Regions from separate parts of the Fictibacillus marinisediminis genome, predicted to be linked through region 1. Evidence: predicted binding sites of a transcription regulator. Region 1 holds the regulator's gene; the other holds the start of a gene.
The links. Region 1 encodes Rex, which represses fermentation and respiration genes when NADH is low (regulators of the CRP and FNR family bind a similar motif). Its sites were predicted from a motif close to TTGTGAAATATTTCACAA; they were not measured.

Region 2: hcp (hydroxylamine reductase) is a predicted target of Rex. The motif match lies at 3,287-3,304, and genes of this name have one in related genera.

What each region holds. Positions count from the first base shown of each region.
Region 1 is NZ_JAIWJX010000002.1:247,189-252,297, reverse strand. It holds gene solA (N-methyl-L-tryptophan oxidase) at 1-1,078, opposite strand, end outside; gene tatC (twin-arginine translocase subunit TatC) at 1,260-2,030, opposite strand; gene LCY76_RS01550 (twin-arginine translocase TatA/TatE family subunit) at 2,048-2,239, opposite strand; gene LCY76_RS01545 (redox-sensing transcriptional repressor Rex) at 2,273-2,920, opposite strand; gene moaC (cyclic pyranopterin monophosphate synthase MoaC) at 2,970-3,458, opposite strand; gene LCY76_RS01535 (ABC-F family ATP-binding cassette domain-containing protein) at 3,689-5,109, shown strand, end outside.
Region 2 is NZ_JAIWJX010000002.1:521,820-526,928, reverse strand. It holds gene LCY76_RS02985 (class I SAM-dependent rRNA methyltransferase) at 85-1,278, opposite strand; gene LCY76_RS02980 (nucleotide pyrophosphohydrolase) at 1,396-1,689, shown strand; gene hcp (hydroxylamine reductase) at 1,864-3,150, opposite strand; gene LCY76_RS02970 (ABC transporter permease subunit) at 3,611-4,405, opposite strand; gene LCY76_RS02965 (ABC transporter permease subunit) at 4,431-5,109, opposite strand, start outside.

The DNA of each region.
Region 1 (5,109 bases):
CCGCTATGATTAATTCGCTTAAAACCTGGCCTACTACAGAGCTGAATTTAAAACCATGTCCTGAAAAGCCTGAGGCAATGGCCACGTTAGAATGGTTCGGATGTAAATCGATGATGAATTTTTCATCTGGCGTCATAGTGTACATACAGGTTTTACCGAATTTCAACGGCCCGCTTTCAGGCATATAGCGGTTCAAAAAACCAGCAAGATCGGATTCATCTTCCTCTTGTTCACCAAAAAGAGCTAATGGCTCATCCGGATTGATTCGGTCTCCTCCATCATGCCGCCCCGTCTTTAGCCCCGAACCGTTGATGCTTGGAAAGCCATAATAAAGACCTTGAAGTGTATCTACAGCAAAGGATGGAAAGGATTGAGAGTTATACAATTCTTCATGGGCATCGAACCAGGCAAATGTTTTTCTCACCGGTGTAAGAGGAAGATTCAGCTTTAGCTTGGCAAGTAGTGGCCCAGACCATGCTCCTGCCGAAACAACCAGGGCATCTGAAGAAAATGTCTGTTCCTCCGTCTTAACGGTTACTTTCTCGCCTTGGATATACAGTTCTTTAACCTTCTGATTGGTCAGAATCTCTGCTCCGTACTTTTCTGCAAGCTCTCGATAAGCTTCAATACATTCCTCGCATTTTAGCACTCCGGACGTTGGCTCATAGCATCCTATATAGTTTTCAGGCAATGTCATTCCCGGCCACCGCTCATTCACTTCATGCGAAGACAACACTTCAAGAGGCAGAGAATAAGTCTTTGAACTGGAGATAATGTTCTTAACGAATTTGGATTGATGATCCCCGGCATTCAAGACGCCTGTTTGAAGAAACAGCTCTTTGCCTGTCTCTTTCTCCAGAACTCTCCACAACTCCCGTGCTTTCAGAACGAACGGAACATACTCTTCTCCCTCTGCGTACGCATACCTCATCATTCTTGTATCCCCGTGGTGGCTGCCTTTGTTGTGCGGTGGATCATATGAATCTAACAATAAGGTTCTTTTCCCGCTCTTCGATAAAAAAGATCCTGCCGCCATTCCCATAGAACCGGCTCCAATGACAATAACATTATAGTGCATGATTTATTACCTCCATCTAGAAAAGCGCAAGCGCCCTGCTAAAGTCCGACAAGCGCTGGAGCTCTTGCACAGCAACACGCTTTTTGTGTTGTGAAGTAAGAGTGAAGCGACCTCGAGGACTTGGACGCTGGAGCTAGACATTACATCTATGCAAAGCTTTCTAGTAAAAAAACACACCTCATTAATCGAGATGTGTCTTTTCCAATTCAAGATCAAGCATAGCCTCTTCTTCTGCTTTCAGCCGCTTTTTATAGGCATTCGCCGAAATTAAAATACTGATCTCATACAGAATGATGAGCGGAACGGTGATGGTCAAGTGTGAAATCAGCTCTGGAGGACTGATCAGACCCGCCACAACGATAATTCCAAAATAAGCGAATCTCCTGATCTTTCGTAAAAAATGAGGAGTCACAAGCCCAAGCCTTGTTAAGAACATGACAAGGACCGGAAACTGAAACAACAAACCAAACGGCAGTATTAAACTAAACAAAAATGAAAAATACTCGTTAATCCCATATTCCCCTTCGACATTCAGCGAATTCGCAATGTTCGACATGAAATGAACGACGAGCGGAAACAGAATGAAGTAGCCGAAGCTCAGTCCGGCTGCAAACAGCAGAAAGGAAATCGGAATGTAAGAGAGTGTTACTTTTCTTTCATTTTCAAAAAGACCGGGACTGATAAAAGCCCATATTTGATAGAGCGCCACCGGCAGGGAAAGCAAAAGCGCAATAATAAAAGCAAAATCTATATATACCTTCAGAGGATCGGTAAGATTAAACGCGTTCATCTGGATGTCTTTTGCTACATTGTCACTTTGCAAATAAACAATGACGGGCTTGGCAAAAAAGAGACCCACAACCATAAAGAGAAAAAAGAAAACGGCCGTAATAACGATACGGTTTCTTAATTCACCCAAATGGTCGTAGACCGGCATGTTTTTATCTGACATTTTGTTCATCCTAACTGCTACTTCTGTTCGTTTTGGAGAGACTCTTTTTCTTTCTTGTCGTTATCATGATCATCCATGAGTCCCTGTGTCGCATTTTTAAATTCTCTTAACGTTTTTCCTGCTGCCCGTCCAAGTTCCGGAAGCTTTTTCGGTCCAAATACGACTAATGCGGCCGCGGCGATAAAAACTGCACTACCTGCTCCAATCATTCCAGACACCTCCTTTACTGCAAAATGGAAAATCTATAAATCAACTGATGGGTAATGTTTCATAAAATAAATCAAAGACTGCAATTCCACTGCTAAATCAATATGATGCACCCTGATCTCTGCCGGCAGTGTCAGGCGCGCAGGTGTAAAGTTCAAGATGCCTTTGATCCCAGCCTGAACGAGCTGGTCGGCAATAAACTGGGCAGAGCCCACTGGAACGGTCAGGATGGCGACTTCTACATCACTTTCCTGAAGCTCCGCTACAATGTTGTCGATGGAATGGATCGGAACTCCCGCTACTTCTTTTCCTACCTTGGCCGGATCCACGTCAAAAGCGACCTGGATGACCGTATTATTGTTTTTAATAAAGTTATAGTGCAGGAAAGCGGTCCCTAAATTTCCAACGCCAATCAAGGCAACCTTTGTTACTTCATCCTGGTTAAGCGTTTTCCGGAAAAAAGATAATAAATAGTTTACGTTGTAGCCGTAACCCTTTTTCCCGAGAGCACCGAAGTAGGAAAAATCCCTTCTGATCGTTGCTGAGTCTACTTTTACTGCTTCGCTAAGCTCTGCAGAAGATACCCGCTGCTTTCCTGAAATGGAAAGGTTTTTTAGAAAACGGTAATAAAGCGGAAGCCTCTTGGCAGTTGCCTGCGGTATTTTTATCTGTTCCTGATTCATATTAGAGCCCTCCACTATCAGAAAGCTTATCTACAGTTTACCATATTTTTTAAGTGGTACGTTGAAAATCCCCGTTTTTTCCGCCGGTTTTGCTCTGCAAAAAGGTTGGTCCAATGATCATTCCCTTATCCACGGCCTTGCACATGTCATAAACGGTTAACGCTGCGGCACTCGCTGCAGTCAAAGCTTCCATTTCAACACCGGTATTGCCTTTTGTTTTCACGGCTGCTTCAATATGCAGCCTGTACTTTTCTTTATTTTCTTCTTCCCATTGAAACGTAATATCTACACCCGTCAGGGACAGAGGATGGCACATTGGAATCCAGTCGGATGTTTTTTTCGCTGCCATAATGCCTGCGACCTGCGCAACGGCAAGGACATCGCCTTTACGAAACGAGCCTTCTGTTATTTTTGAGTAGATTTCCTTGTTAACAGCGATTGAGCTTCTGGCTTCAGCTGTACGGACCGTCGCATCCTTATCGGAGATGTCTACCATTTTCGCTCTTCCTTGTTCGTTAAAATGCGTAAAAGATTCCATAACCTTCTCCTTCTTCCTAGAATATACACTATCTTTGAAATCTATGGCGGATGATTTGCACGTTAATTCTAACGAAATGTTGAACATTGATTAGTTGCTCCGCTTCGCTTATGTAAGCTACACTAAGAGTAGACAGAATTCAGCAATACAGGCTAATCGAGCAGCATCTCATTTCGCATTCAGTCTGTGAACCTTGTTATTCGTCGATAGGAATTTGAGGTGACTATACATTGATTATTTTGCAGGTGAATGACTTAACAAAATCATTTGGGGCTGACCCTATTTTATCGAATATTAAGCTGGAAGTCCAAACCCGCGACAGAATCGCGCTTGTCGGAAGAAATGGAGCAGGCAAATCCACGCTTTTAAAAATCATTACCGGTGACATGTCCTACGACTCAGGCCAGCTGATCATGCCAAAAGGCGTCCGAGTCGGTTATCTAGCCCAGGACACTGGCCTTGAATCCGAACTGTCCATCTGGGATGAGATGATCAGCGTGTTCGAGCCGCTTCGGAAGATGGAAAAGCAGCTGCGCAGCATGGAGAGCCGAATGGGTGATCCTGCGCTGACCGCAGATGACACAGCCTACAATAAACTGCTAAAAGAGTATGACGAACTGCAGATCCAGTTCAAGGAAGCAGGCGGCTATCAATACGAATCGGACATCCGCACGGTGCTTCACGGCTTTCAGTTTAGCGGGTTTGATCCGTCAACTCCCGTGCAGACATTAAGCGGAGGGCAGAAAACACGCCTAGCGCTGGCTAAACTGCTCCTTACAAAGCCAGACCTTTTAATACTGGACGAGCCGACCAACCACCTGGACATTGAAACACTCTCATGGCTTGAGCAATATTTGCAGTCCTATCCCGGCGCGATCCTGCTCGTCTCGCATGACCGCTATTTCCTGGATAAAATCGTGACGACGGTCTATGAGATCTCCCGCCATCGCTCTTCCAAGTTTAAAGGTAACTACACGCAGTATCTGGAACAAAAAGCAGAACGCCTTGCACTGGATATGAAAGCCTATGAGAAGCAACAGGATGAGATCGCCAAGCTTCAGGACTTTGTTCAAAAAAACCTCGTCCGGGCCTCTACCACTAAACGTGCACAGAGCCGCAGAAAGCAGCTTGAGAAAATGGAAGTCATGGACAAGCCGCTTGGTGATGAAAAGTCCGCATCCTTCTTGTTCGATATAGAACGCCAAAGCGGCAATGACGTATTAAAGCTTGAGCAGGTCGCTACCGGTTATGAGGACGGTGTGCCGCTCATCACCAACATTGACTATCATGTTTCCCGCCAGGACAGCGTTGCGCTTGTCGGGCCGAACGGCATAGGAAAGTCCACTCTTTTAAAGGCCATCTTAAAACAGCTGCCTTTATTGGAAGGACACATCGCTTACGGCGCCAATGTGAAGATCGGCCATTATGAACAGGAGCAGGCGAACCTCAGCTCCAATAAAACATTGCTGAACGAGCTCTGGGACGAGTATCCGGACAAAACGGAAAAAGAAATCCGAACCGTTCTAGGCAACTTCCTGTTCAGCGGGGATGACGTACTCAAGTATGTCAACGAGCTGAGCGGCGGCCAAAAAGCCCGGCTTGCACTGGCTAAACTAATGATGCAAAAGGCCAACCTGCTGTTATTGGACGA
Region 2 (5,109 bases), 270 kb from region 1:
ATCAACTTTTCATTGAAGATTTTTTGCGCGAAAAAGGAGCTGCCTGAAGGTCAATTTTTGACTTTCAGGACAGCCCCTTTTATATTATGCCAGTTTTTTTAGAATAACGACTTTAAGATAATCTCCTTCTTTAAACTCTTTAATCGTCTTAAAGTCTTCAGGCAGACTGTGTTCTTCAAGGATTTTATACTTGCCGCCGGTCTGGCGGAACGCTTTATCAATAAAGCCTTTGAACTTGCTCATTCCAAAGGTGCTGCAATTGGACGAAGCGACGATCACACCATTCCTTTCGGTGATGGCAATGGCCTGTTCCAGCAGAGCCGGATAATCCTTTCCTGCGCTGAACGTATGTTTCTTGGATCGCGCAAAGCTCGGCGGATCAAGGATCACCAGATCAAACAGCAGCTTTTTTCTAACCGCATATTTGAAATAGTTAAATACGTCCTCGACGATGATGTCTTGTGACTCGTAATCGATTCCGTTGATGCTGAACTGTTCCTGCGTCTTGCTTCGGCTTCGGTTGGCCAGATCCACGCTGGTCGTTTTCACGGCTCCGCCTAATGCGGCTGCCACAGAAAAAGCACCGGTATACGAAAAGGTGTTCAATACCCTTTTGCCTTCTGAATACTTGTCCCGGATGGCTTTCCGGACTTCTCGTTGATCCAGGAAAACACCCACCATCGCACTTTCATTTAAGTATGTAGCAAAATGAATGCCGTTTTCCTGAACGATGAGCGGAAACTGAGCCCGTTCTCCTTCGATGAAATCATCGTCCTCAATGTACGTTCCTTTTTCAGCAAACCGCTTCTTCTCATAGATCCCTTTAAAATCAGTCAGATTTCTAAGCGACTGCAGAACAAATTCTTTAAATTGATAAATACCCTCGCTGTACCAGTTGATGACGTAATAGCCGTCAAAATAATCCATCGTGACACCGCCGATGCCGTCGCCTTCACCGTTAAACACCCTGAATGCTGTGGTCAGCGGATTATCAAACAACCTCTGCCGGCTTTCGATGGCCGCCTTTATTTTCTTTTCGAAAAAATCCTGGTCGATGTTTTCCTGCGGCTTGCGGGTTAAAATCCATCCCAGTCCTTTATTCTGCTTGCCATAATAGCCATTGCCGATAAATTTGCCGCTTTCATCAATAATCTCAATGATTGTCCCTTCTGCCAGACCTTTGTCCACGTAAGAGACGGCATCGCTTACGATCAGGGGCGATCCGCCTTTGATGCTCTTATCGGAAGATTTTATTTTTACACGAGCTATACTCATCATTCCACCCAATTCATCTATCAAATTTTATCAAATCATTATAATTCTTCTTCACGTTCTGTCATTATAATACTTATCGTAAAAGAAATCATTAATACCTATAAAGGAGCCAACGATATCATGCAGCATTTAATAGATGAAATCCGAAAATTCCGGGACGAACGAAATTGGGGCCCTCATCATAATCCAAAAGACCTTGCCCTTTCCATAACGCTTGAAGCCGCTGAACTGCTGGAAAACTTCCAGTGGAAAGAAAGCCAGGAAGCGGTCGATGGGAACCTGGAAGACATTAAAGATGAATTGGCTGACGTAATCATCTACTCCCTTCAGCTGGCGGACAGGCTTGATGTGGATGTAAACGAGATTGTACGTAACAAGATGGAGAAGAATGCGGTAAAGTATCCAGTAAAATAAACGCCACATGGGTAATCTCCAAAACAGCCGTAAGAACCAAAAGTGACAGGAAGGGCTGGAGCCAACGGCAGATAATAAGCCCGAGGGATCTCCTCGGGCTTAGGTTTGTTAAATTGTGATTTCTTGGAGCCTGACTCCTTCTAAACAAATGTTTAGGATTCCTATACGCTGACATTAAGAAAGCATGGCATTCATATCTTCCTCGACATCCCCAATGAGCTTTAGATTAAAGGTGTCTTGTAATACTTGCATTACACCCTGTGAGATAAACTCAGGAGGTTTGGGTCCGATACGGATGTCTTGGATGCCAAGACTGAACAATCCGAGTAGAATGGCAACCGCTTTTTGTTCAAACCAAGAAAGAACGATGCTAACAGGGAGTTCGTTTACTTCACAATCGAATGCATCGGCCAGAACTAGTGCAATTTTTACAGTTGAAACGGAGTTATTGCATTGGCCAAGGTCGATATAGCGTGGAATATTCGTTCCGGGTACGTCTCCGTAATCTACATCATTGAAACGGAATTTGCCACATGAAGTGGTTAAAATGACCGTTTCCGGTGGCAGGGATGTGGCTAGTTTTCGATAGTACTCTCCACCCTTTCCAGGTGCGTCACAACCGGCAATGACAAAGAAACGTTTAATCTTTTTATCCTTTACCGCTTGGATGATTTCAGGAGCTATACCAATGACAGTTTGATGGTGGAACCCTGTAAGTAATGTTTCGTCAGATTCAATATTCACCTCAGGAAGCTCCAATGCTCGCTGAATTAATGGAGTAAAATCATCATTTTCAATTTTTTGAACATGTTCTAAGCCGGCCACTTCATAGGAGAACATTCTGTCGGCATACGTTCCTTTAATCGGCATCACACAGTTGGTCGTTGCTAAAATGGCACCCGGAAACTTTTCAAACAAGCGGCGTTGATCATACCAGGCTTTACCGATATTTCCTTTTAAGTGCGGATACTTTTTAAGTTTTGGATAACCGTGTGCCGGCAGCATTTCAGAGTGAGTATAAATATTTATCCCTTTTCCTTCTGTTTGCTTTAAAAGGTGTTCCAATGCAAATAAATTATGACCAGTTACTACAATGGCATTTCCTTCTATCTTATTTTGCGATATTTTAATCGGTTCAGGAATTCCTAAACGATCTGTATGTGCTTTGTCCAACAACTCCATTACACGAACAGCCGCTTTCCCAACTTTCATTGCCATATCAATATGTTCCTGTACATTAAAGTTCGAGTTTGTAAGCGTCATATATAACGCTTCATGAGTGGTCGCATCAACGAAGGGATCCGTGTACCCTAATTGATTTGCGTGCGTCCGGTAAGCAGCAATTCCTTTTAAGCCAAATATGATAGTATCTTGTAAACTGGCAATATTTTCATCTTTCCCACATACACCTATGGTTTTACAGCCGCCAGTTGGAGTTTGCTCACATTGATAACAAAACATTTTTTTCATCCCTTTTTAAAAATCTGTTTTTGTTTTTTATAATTTGGTATTAATCTAAACAGTTTTTATACGTTTTGATTGCTTAGGGGAAACTTCGAGATTACAAATTAATACTATCGCTTAAAAGGGTTGATATCTGTGATTATTATCACAAGGTGAAAGGTGCGAGACTCCTCGAAAATGAATTTCACATTTTCTTCGTGCGATATAACGCTGCCGAAGCCTTCCTTGTCCTGCGGGAGCAGTGGGACAGGTAAGACCCACAGGCGCTGGCGCCGGTAAGGCTTAAGCTTCGCCCCGCGGAAAGCGAGCAACCTGAAACGGAAATCAACCACTCCCAAGAGCAACAAAGGTTACGAGATTGCTAGAGTTGATTGGAATGGACAAGCGTTTGCTAGAATAAAAGATTTTTTACCACCAAAAAAAAGAGGCCCCATTTTCAGGAACCTCTAAACTGCTTTTAAATTTTCAAATCCCTCTTCTGGTACGATACGTAAGTGAGGAAAATCCCCGCCGCAATAATCACAACTGACAACGCGACAAACACACCATCAAATCCGCTATTCTCTATCAGGTTCTTCGCCTCAAAGTATTTAAACGGCGTAATGTACTTGAGAGCATCAAGCCTGTCATTCAGTTCGATGACGATGGACAGAATATACGTGACGAGAAGGATGCCGGTCGCGAGGGACGCTGCCCTCTTCGGACTCTTGGTCACAGCCGCGATGGCCATTCCGATCGCCAGGAATAAGAGCTGCAGCAAAAACAATCCAGCCATCAATTTCCCAATCTCACTTGTATCTGCTGCGGAGTAATAGTGCATCACCATTGCAACCGAAAAAGCATAGGTTACGAGATTGAAGATCACAAGCAGTACAATGGATGCTGCAAGCTTTGATGTAATGATTTTTGTTCGGGATACTGGCTTGACCATCAGAAACTCTGACGTCTTGTCACGCTCTTCTTTTGCGATCATATTGGCGCCGAGCATGACGGAATGGATAGTTGCCATCAAGACAAGATACGAAAACAGCATGCCGTAAAATCCCATGGCGGTTGATAAATCCAGTGAGCTTAACCCAAATATGGCCTGAAGCGATTTAGGCATCGCAGCAAAAATCTCGTTCACAGACTGACCGGAACTTTTCATGGCCCCATACTTGCTCATTCCTGAAACCACCATAAAGAGAATGCCGACGCACCACCAAATCATGGACTTACGGCTGTATTTCAACTCTCTCCAAAAGATGTTCATCGTTTATCACCTCTTCCTTATCCTGCTAGGCCGCATGGATGTCTTTTTTCGTAAACAGCACATAACTGGCCGCGATCGCCACCATGACGACGGCAGCTTCAATACTGATATAAACCGGCTCATAAGAGGAATGCTTCATAATATATGACAGATCAAAATATTTAAACGGTGTAATATAGCGAATCGCTTTATCCCCTATGACAGAGCCGAACATGCTGAGGATAAAAAAAGCAAAGACCGTACCTAACGAGAGCGGCAGTACCGATCTGATCCTTGAAAAAGCTGCTGATACAAGAAAACCAAGCGACGCAAACACGAGCTGTACAAAAAAGTTTGCCGCTGACATGAAGAAGAAAGCTTCTTCGTTAAAATCTGCTGTTGCTACTGCAACCGCCATACCGTATGAAACGGCAATAAAAATGACATTGGTGAAAATTAACGTATAAAGTACAGCCAGCAGCTTAGCGGTGATGATCTGTGCTCTCGTCACTGGCTTCGCGAGAATAAACTCTGCTGTCTTCCCGCTGACTTCCTTGGATAAAATCCCGGTTCCAAGATTCATCGCCTGAATGGCACCGCACAGCATCACATATAAAAAGAAATACGAGTAAAATCCAAGGAGTGACGTGATCGTGTTGATCTGAACGCCTAATGCCTTCAACACACCTTCCGGATAATTTTGAAGGACCTTAATAAACTGATCT